2 regions of the Tardiphaga sp. 42S5 genome follow, and region 2 is predicted to be linked to the other one. Evidence: riboswitches for the same ligand, from Rfam matches in the RefSeq annotation. Region 2 holds a riboswitch; the other holds the start of a gene.
The links. Region 2 has a riboswitch for S-adenosylmethionine ahead of metX (homoserine O-acetyltransferase MetX). Riboswitches for the same ligand answer to the same signal wherever they lie in the genome.
Positions count from the first base shown of each region.

Region 1: linked by a shared signal. The riboswitch ahead of SFY93_RS05825 (O-succinylhomoserine sulfhydrylase) and the one ahead of metX (homoserine O-acetyltransferase MetX) in region 2 are both predicted to bind S-adenosylmethionine.

Region 1 is NZ_CP139027.1:1,244,349-1,248,025, forward strand. Features, by position in the region: gene SFY93_RS05820 (SGNH/GDSL hydrolase family protein) at 1-443, shown strand, start outside; gene SFY93_RS05825 (O-succinylhomoserine sulfhydrylase) at 572-1,753, opposite strand; SAM riboswitch at 1,836-1,915, opposite strand; gene SFY93_RS05830 (2'-deoxycytidine 5'-triphosphate deaminase) at 2,023-3,129, shown strand; gene SFY93_RS05835 (hypothetical protein) at 3,146-3,352, opposite strand.
Region 2 is NZ_CP139027.1:13,979-17,655, reverse strand. Features, by position in the region: gene hisC (histidinol-phosphate transaminase) at 1-614, opposite strand, end outside; gene SFY93_RS00065 (chorismate mutase) at 641-1,492, opposite strand; SAM riboswitch at 1,695-1,774, shown strand; gene metX (homoserine O-acetyltransferase MetX) at 1,862-3,064, shown strand; gene metW (methionine biosynthesis protein MetW) at 3,067-3,677, shown strand, end outside.

The DNA of each region.
Region 1 (3,677 bases), 1.2 Mb from region 2:
ATTCGAAGCCCGATCTCGTGATCTGGCAGGTCGGCACCAATGCGGTGCTGCGCAATCTCGATCCCGGCGAAACCAGCAAGATGGTGGAAGACGGTGTCGCCCGCATTCAGGCCGCAGGCGCCGATCTGGTGCTGGTCGATCCGCAATATTCGCCGCTGGTGAATACGCGGCCGGAAGGCACCAGCAAGATGGTCTCGCTGCTCCACAAGGTCGCCGAACTGCGCAAGGTCGGCATCTTCCCGCGCTTCGAAGTGATGAAGGAATGGCACGAAGGCCAGCAGATGTCGTTTGACAGCTTCGTCATTGCCGACGGCCTGCATATGAACGATTGGGGCTATGCCTGCTTCGCGCAGCTGCTCGGCGACAACATCATCAAGTCGGTCGGCCAGGTGAAGCTTGGCATCAATGAACCGCAGATTCAGCAGGCGCAGAAGCCGCTGTAAGTTTATTGTGGTAGTTGAAACTAAAACGCCGTCATGGCCGGGCTTGTCCGGGCCATCCACGTCTTGGTTTGAGGCAAAGACGTGGATACCCGGCATTCGCCGGGCATGACGGAGTGTGATGGCGCGAACTACGCCTTCGCCAGTGCCGCTTCGAGATCCTCGATCAGATCGTCACGATGCTCGAGGCCCGCCGAGAAGCGGATGAAACCTTCCGTGATCCCGAGTTCGAGTCGCGCCTCCAGCGGCAGGCGCTGATGCGTCGTCGTCGCCGGATGCGTGACGAGGCTCTTGGCGTCGCCGAGATTGTTCGAGATACGAGCCACTTTCAGCTCGTTGAGGACGCGGAACGCCGCGGTCTTGCCTCCCTTTACCTCGAAGCCGATCAGCGTCGAACCGGCGCGCATCTGCTTCTTCACCGTTGCCGCCTGCGGATGATCCTCGCGGCCCGGATAGATCAGCCGCGAAATCTTCGGATGCTGGGCCAGCACGTCTGCGATAGCAGCCGCGGTCTGCGTCTGCCGTTCGACACGGATCGCCAGCGTCTCCAGTCCCTTCACCAGCGTCCACGCATTGAACGGCGAGATCGAGGGGCCGGTCTGGCGCAGATAGTTGTGAATATGCTCGTCGATGAAGTCCTTCGACGACAGGATGATGCCGCCGAGGCAGCGCCCTTGCCCATCGATGTGCTTGGTCGCCGAATACACGACGACATCTGCACCGAGCGCCAGCGGGCTCTGCCAGAGCGGCGTCGCGAACACGTTATCGACAATCAGTCGCGCACCGCCGGCATGGGCGATGTCAGCGATGGCTGATATGTCGAGCACGTCGAGCGTCGGATTGGTCGGACTTTCCAGGAACAGCGACTTGGTGTTTGGGCGCATTGCCTTCTGCCACTGGTCGAGGTCGAGGCCATCGACGAGGGTGAACTCGATGCCATAGCGCGGCAGCAGCTCTTCGATGACGTAGCGACAGGAGCCGAACAGTGCCTTGGCGGCGACGACGTGATCGCCCATGCGCAGCGGCGCGAGAATGGCGGTGGTCACGGCGGCCATGCCGGTGGCCGTCGAGCGTGCGGCCTCCGCACCTTCGAGGTCGATCATGCGGCTCTCGAACATCGACGTATTCGGATTCGAAAAGCGCGAATAGATGAAACCGGGATCTTCGCCCTTGAACCGCGCCTCGCAGGCTTCAGCGGTCTCGTAGATGAAGCCCTGCGTGAGGAAGAGGGCTTCGGACGTCTCGTTGAATTGCGAGCGCAGCGCGCCGGAATGAACGAGCCGGGTTTCGGGGCGATAGGACTTCGTAGACATGTGACCTCCAACGTACCCGCGTAATACGGGCACAAAAAACCGGCCTGGACGGACGTCCTCAGGCCGGGATCGCATGCTGGAAGGACATGTGTCCCCGGCCTGTTTAGCGACTTATTTTACGTGGCTGCAAGCCGGCCGGCTCAAATCACCACGGGATAACGATGTGCATATTCCCGCTTGCCCTTTTCGTCAAGGCGGGGCTGAGATAACCGGTAAAGTCGCTATTTTTCAGTGTATTCTCGCTGAAGGACGACCGAAGGACGAGACCTGTGCCGTTTACGCTTGCCCCCGATGCCGATGGAATTCTGCCCGACCGCATGATTGCGGCGATGGCCGATGCCGGCCTGATCCTGCCGGAATATCCCTTCGTCGAGAGCCAGATTCAGCCCGCCAGCCTCGATCTGCGGCTGGGCTCCATCGCCTATCGCGTGCGCGCCAGCTTCCTGCCGGGGCCGAATTCGACGGTCGCCGAACGCATCGACGAGCTGAAGCTGCACGAGATCGACCTGTCGGACGGTGCGGTGCTCGAAACCAACTGCGTCTACATCGTGCCGCTGATCGAAAGCCTGGCGCTGCCGCCGAACATCTTCGCGGCTGCCAATCCGAAGAGCTCCACGGGACGCCTCGACGTGTTCACGCGGGTGATTGCTGATGGCACCAGACGGTTCGATGTGATCGGTGCGGGCTATCACGGGCCGCTTTATGCCGAAATCAGCCCGAAGACATTCCCGGTATTGCTGCGCGAAGGCTCGCGCCTGTCGCAGGTCCGTTTCCGCGTCGGCGATGCGGTGCTCGACACCGAGGCGCTGGAAGAACTACATGCGCAGGAGCCGCTGGTCGACAGCGACACGGCCGATCTCAACAACGGCCTCGCGCTGTCTGTCGATCTCTCCGGCGAGAATGCCTCGGGCTTCGTCGGCTACCGCGCCAAACGCCATACCGGCGTCGTCGATATCGATCGTCGCGGTGGCTACAGCGTCAATGAATTCTGGGAGCCGATCTCGGCGCGCAAGGACGGCACGCTGATCCTCGATCCCGGCGAGTTCTACATTCTTGCCTCCAAGGAAGCGGTGCAGGTGCCGCCGGACTACGCCGCCGAAATGGTGCCGTTCGATCCGCTGGTCGGCGAATTCCGCGTCCACTATGCCGGCTTCTTCGATCCCGGCTTCGGCCATGACGGCGCCGGCGGCAAGGGCTCGCGCGCGGTGCTGGAAGTGCGCTCGCGCGAAGTGCCGTTCATTCTCGAACATGGCCAGATCGTCGGCCGTCTCGTCTATGAGCGCATGCTGGATCGTCCGGATGCCCTCTACGGCCAGCGCATCGGTTCGAATTATCAGGGCCAGAGCCTGAAGCTCTCGAAGCACTTCAAGGTCTGACGGGGGCGTCGTCGCGTCAACGTTTCGCAGTCTGTACCAATGCCGCAGGTGACGGCGACAATGCCCGCTTCATCTCGGCGTAGGAACGCAACTGCGCGGCGTTCCTTAGGGCCTGGTTGCGGGCTTCGCCGGGCGGCAGCAATGCGGCCTCGCTGATCCGGGAAGCCGCTTGAATCTCCAGGTGATCGGCCGAAAGAAAGACAGTTTTCTGCCTGCTGCGCATCGTGCTTGTCCTTTCGTGGCGCTCTAATTCGGTGCACGAAGGTCGGCGTCGAGCCAGCCTGCAGATCTGGATTTCATAGGGTCGTCTGCAATTAAGGCTTTGATGAAATGGCCGCATGACCCGCATTCGAACGAGCGCGGGTTCACCCCAGACGACCCCGGACCGATCCGGGCGAGCATCATGCGGGACATGCATCTGGGGCAGCGCGGACGTTCGCTTGAAGTGAGATTGTTCGGTTCGGGCCGAATTTCAGTCATGGTGCACCCCTGTGTAACAGGCGGGAGCACGATGCTCTCAGTCACCGACAAAAGCCGATGTGCAGCTC
Region 2 (3,677 bases):
TCCAGGCCGTTGTCGTAGTCGCCCTTGGTCACGTAGTCCCAGTATGCGGCGTCGAGCACCAGCAGCACGTGCTCCGGCAGGCCGGCGCGCAGGCGCTTGATCTCGGAGGACGGCAGATAGGTGCCAGTCGGGTTGTTCGGGTTCGCCAGCCACACCAGCTTGGTGCGCGGCGTGACGCAGTTCAGGATCGCGTCGACGTTGCAGGTGAAGTTAGTTTCCGGAGCGACCACATTGGTGGCGCCGTTCGCCTGGGTGGCGATCGGGTAGACCAGGAAGCCGTGTGCGGTCGAAATCGCCTCGTCGCCGGGGCCGAGATAGACATGCGCAATCAGGTTGAGAATTTCATCGGAGCCGGCGCCACAGATTATCTGCGCGGGATCGAGGCCGAAGCGGTGGCCTAGCGCCTCGCGCAGCACCTTCGACGTGCCTTCCGGATAATCCTCGAGATGCGCGACAGCGGTGGCGAAGGCGTCCTTGGCGCGCGCCGACGGACCGAACGGGGTCTCGTTGGCCGAGAGCTTGTAGGTCTTGCGGCCGGGCTCCACCACCGGGCTCTTGCCAGGGGTGTAGGGCGCGATATCGAGAATGCCGGGCTTCGGCACAGGACGGGACATCTTCAACTCCAGAACGTCAGATTGGCTTACGAACGCGGTGCGTCGCTGGCGGCCACGGTATAGCGGGTTGCGTGGCTGCCGACGAGAGCCGTGGAGCGCACCGAGGCGCCGGCTTCGATCAGCGCCGACTTGATCTTGTCGAGGCTGGAGGCTCTCGTGATCGAGATCAGCAGCGCCGCGCCGTCAAAGGCGGTATCCGGCACGGCGACGATTTCGGCCAGCGGCGACAGCGCACGCGCGGTCTCGGCATTCCAGCCGGACACCCGCACGCTCCACATCTCGACCTCGGTCACCATGGCGCTGTCAGCAACGCGCGACACCACGAACACCGGCAATGCGGCCGGATGGTCGGCGCGTTCGATGAACGGCAGGCGCGCGATGATCTTCGGCGCGCCCTGGGCTTCCAGCGGGATCCACCACGGCGTGCGGCTGGACGTCGCCGAGACCAGCGCGAGATCGCCCTTGGACTTGGCCACGGCCTCGACCGCTGCGGCGGCGCTGAAATGCGCGACGTAGGGCACCGTGAAGCCGAAATGAAAGCGCGCGGAATCTCGCATAGCGCTCTCGCCGAGCGACAGATCCGCATGCACCGAGAACGGCGCCTGAACGTAAGTGAAAGTCGAGATGATCACCCGCCAGATGCTCTCGACGGTGTCGATCGGCAGGATGCCGCGATGGCGCTGCACCAGACGGCGCATCATGTCGGCCTCGCGCGCCGGCCGAAAGGCCGAGCCGACCTCCTGGGTCTGCTTCACCGAAATCAGCCGGTCGATGATGTCGCCGCGCTGCATCAACAGGGCGTGAACCTGCGCGTCGATGCTGTCGATCTCTTTGCGCAGTTCATCCAGCGAGGGCGGGGCGGGTGGTAATTTCGACATGTTCAAAACCTTCGGGACGGGAGGCGTGATAGGTCCCGTCGAGCTTGCCGGGCCGGCTCCGGGGAGCCGGCGGGCACGGCCATTGATTAGGTAAGACGGTGCCGGAAAGCAAAGAAAACATGGAAGATTTGGCCGCAGGGCAGTTGGGCAATTTGACCGGGGGATGCCCATATTGACGGCAGGCGGGTGTGGGACTAGTTTCTGGTTCTTCCGTGGTCATTTGAGCCGGCCGGCTTGCAGCCACGTTAAACAACTCGCTAAACAGGCCGGGGACAGTTTGATCCCGGCCGAGCTATTTGTTCAGGCCGGGTTTTTTATGGCCTGATTCCGGTTTTGGTTTGAGAACCTCCTGAGGAGGCCGGTATCAAGATGGTAAATGTCGAACTGGTGAAGAGTCCGGTTGTCCGCCCCGATGAGCGTGGACATGAAGCCGATCATCCGACCTCGCTGGTCGCGGGTTTTGGCATGGATCAGCCGCTGCGGCTCGATTGCGGCATCGACCTCGCCCCGTTCCAGATCGCCTATCAGACCTACGGAACTCTCAACGCCGACAAATCCAATGCCATCCTGGTCTGCCACGCTTTGACCGGCGACCAGCACGTCGCCAATATCAATCCGATCACCGGCAAGCCCGGCTGGTGGCAGACGCTGGTCGGCCCCGGCAAGGCACTCGATACCGAACGCTACTTCATCATCTGTTCGAACGTGCTCGGCGGCTGCATGGGCTCGACCGGTCCGGCCTCGACCAATCCCGCCACTGGCAAGATCTGGGGACTGGATTTTCCGGTCATCACCATTCCCGACATGGTGCGTGCGCAGGCGATGCTGATCGACAGTCTCGGTATCGGTCAGTTGTTTTGCGTCGTCGGCGGCTCCATGGGCGGTATGCAGACGCTGCAATGGACCGCGGCCTATCCGGAGCGGGTGTTCTCCGCGCTGGCGGTTGCCTGCAGCACGCGGCACTCGGCGCAGAATATCGCGTTCCATGAGTTGGGCCGCCAGGCTGTCATGGCCGATCCCGATTGGCGGGGCGGGCGCTACTTCGAGGAAGGCACACATCCGCATCGCGGCCTCGGCGTCGCGCGGATGGCCGCGCATATCACCTATCTGTCGGATGCCGCCTTGCACCGCAAGTTCGGCCGCCGCATGCAGGACAGGGAGTTGCCGACATTCTCCTTCGATGCGGATTTTCAGGTCGAGAGCTATCTGCGCTATCAGGGCTCGTCCTTCGTCGAGCGCTTCGATGCCAACTCCTATCTCTATCTGACGCGTGCGATGGACTATTTCGATATCGCAGCCGACCACAACGGCAAGCTTGCGGAAGCGTTTCGCGATACGCAGACGCGTTTCTGTCTGATGTCGTTCACATCAGACTGGCTGTTCCCGACGGCAGAATCGCGCGACGTCGTGCATGCGCTGAATGCCGGCGGCGTCCGCGTGTCCTTTGCGGAGATCGAAACCGACAAGGGTCATGATGCCTTCCTGCTCGACGTGCCCGAGTTCCTCGATATCGCCGGTGCATTCCTGAACTCCGCAGCTTCCGTGCGCGGCCTGCCTGTTACGGGGACATAGAGATGGCGTTTCCACAACAGACCTTGCCGCTGAATTCTGCGGTGGCGACGCCGGCGCCGCGCGGCACGCAGGACTATCGCGGCGATCACCTCCTGGTCGCGGAGATGATCAAGCCGGGCTCGAAGGTGCTCGACGTGGGCTGCGGCGATGGCGATCTGCTGCAATTGCTGGAAAGCCGCGGCATTGACGGCCGCGGCATCGAATTGTCGCGCGAGGGCGTCAACCGCTGTGTCGGCAAAGGCCTCGCAGTGGTGCAGGGCGACGCCGATACGGACTTGATCAACTATCCCGACGATGCGTTCGACTACGTGATCCTGTCGCAGACGCTGCAGGCGACGCGGCAGCCGCGCGTCGTGCTGGAAAATCTGCTGCGCATCGGCCGCAGCGCGATCGTGTCGTTTCCGAATTTCGGCTTCTGGAAAATGCGCGTGCAGTTGCTTGTCGGCGGACGCATGCCACGTACGGAGAATCTGCCGGCGACGTGGTACGACACGCCGAACATTCACTTCTGCACCATCAAGGACTTCGTGCAGCTGTGCGACGAGATCAACGTGAAGATGGAGCGGGCCGTTGCGCTCGATCTCTATGGCCGTCCGCTGCGCCTCAATGCGCC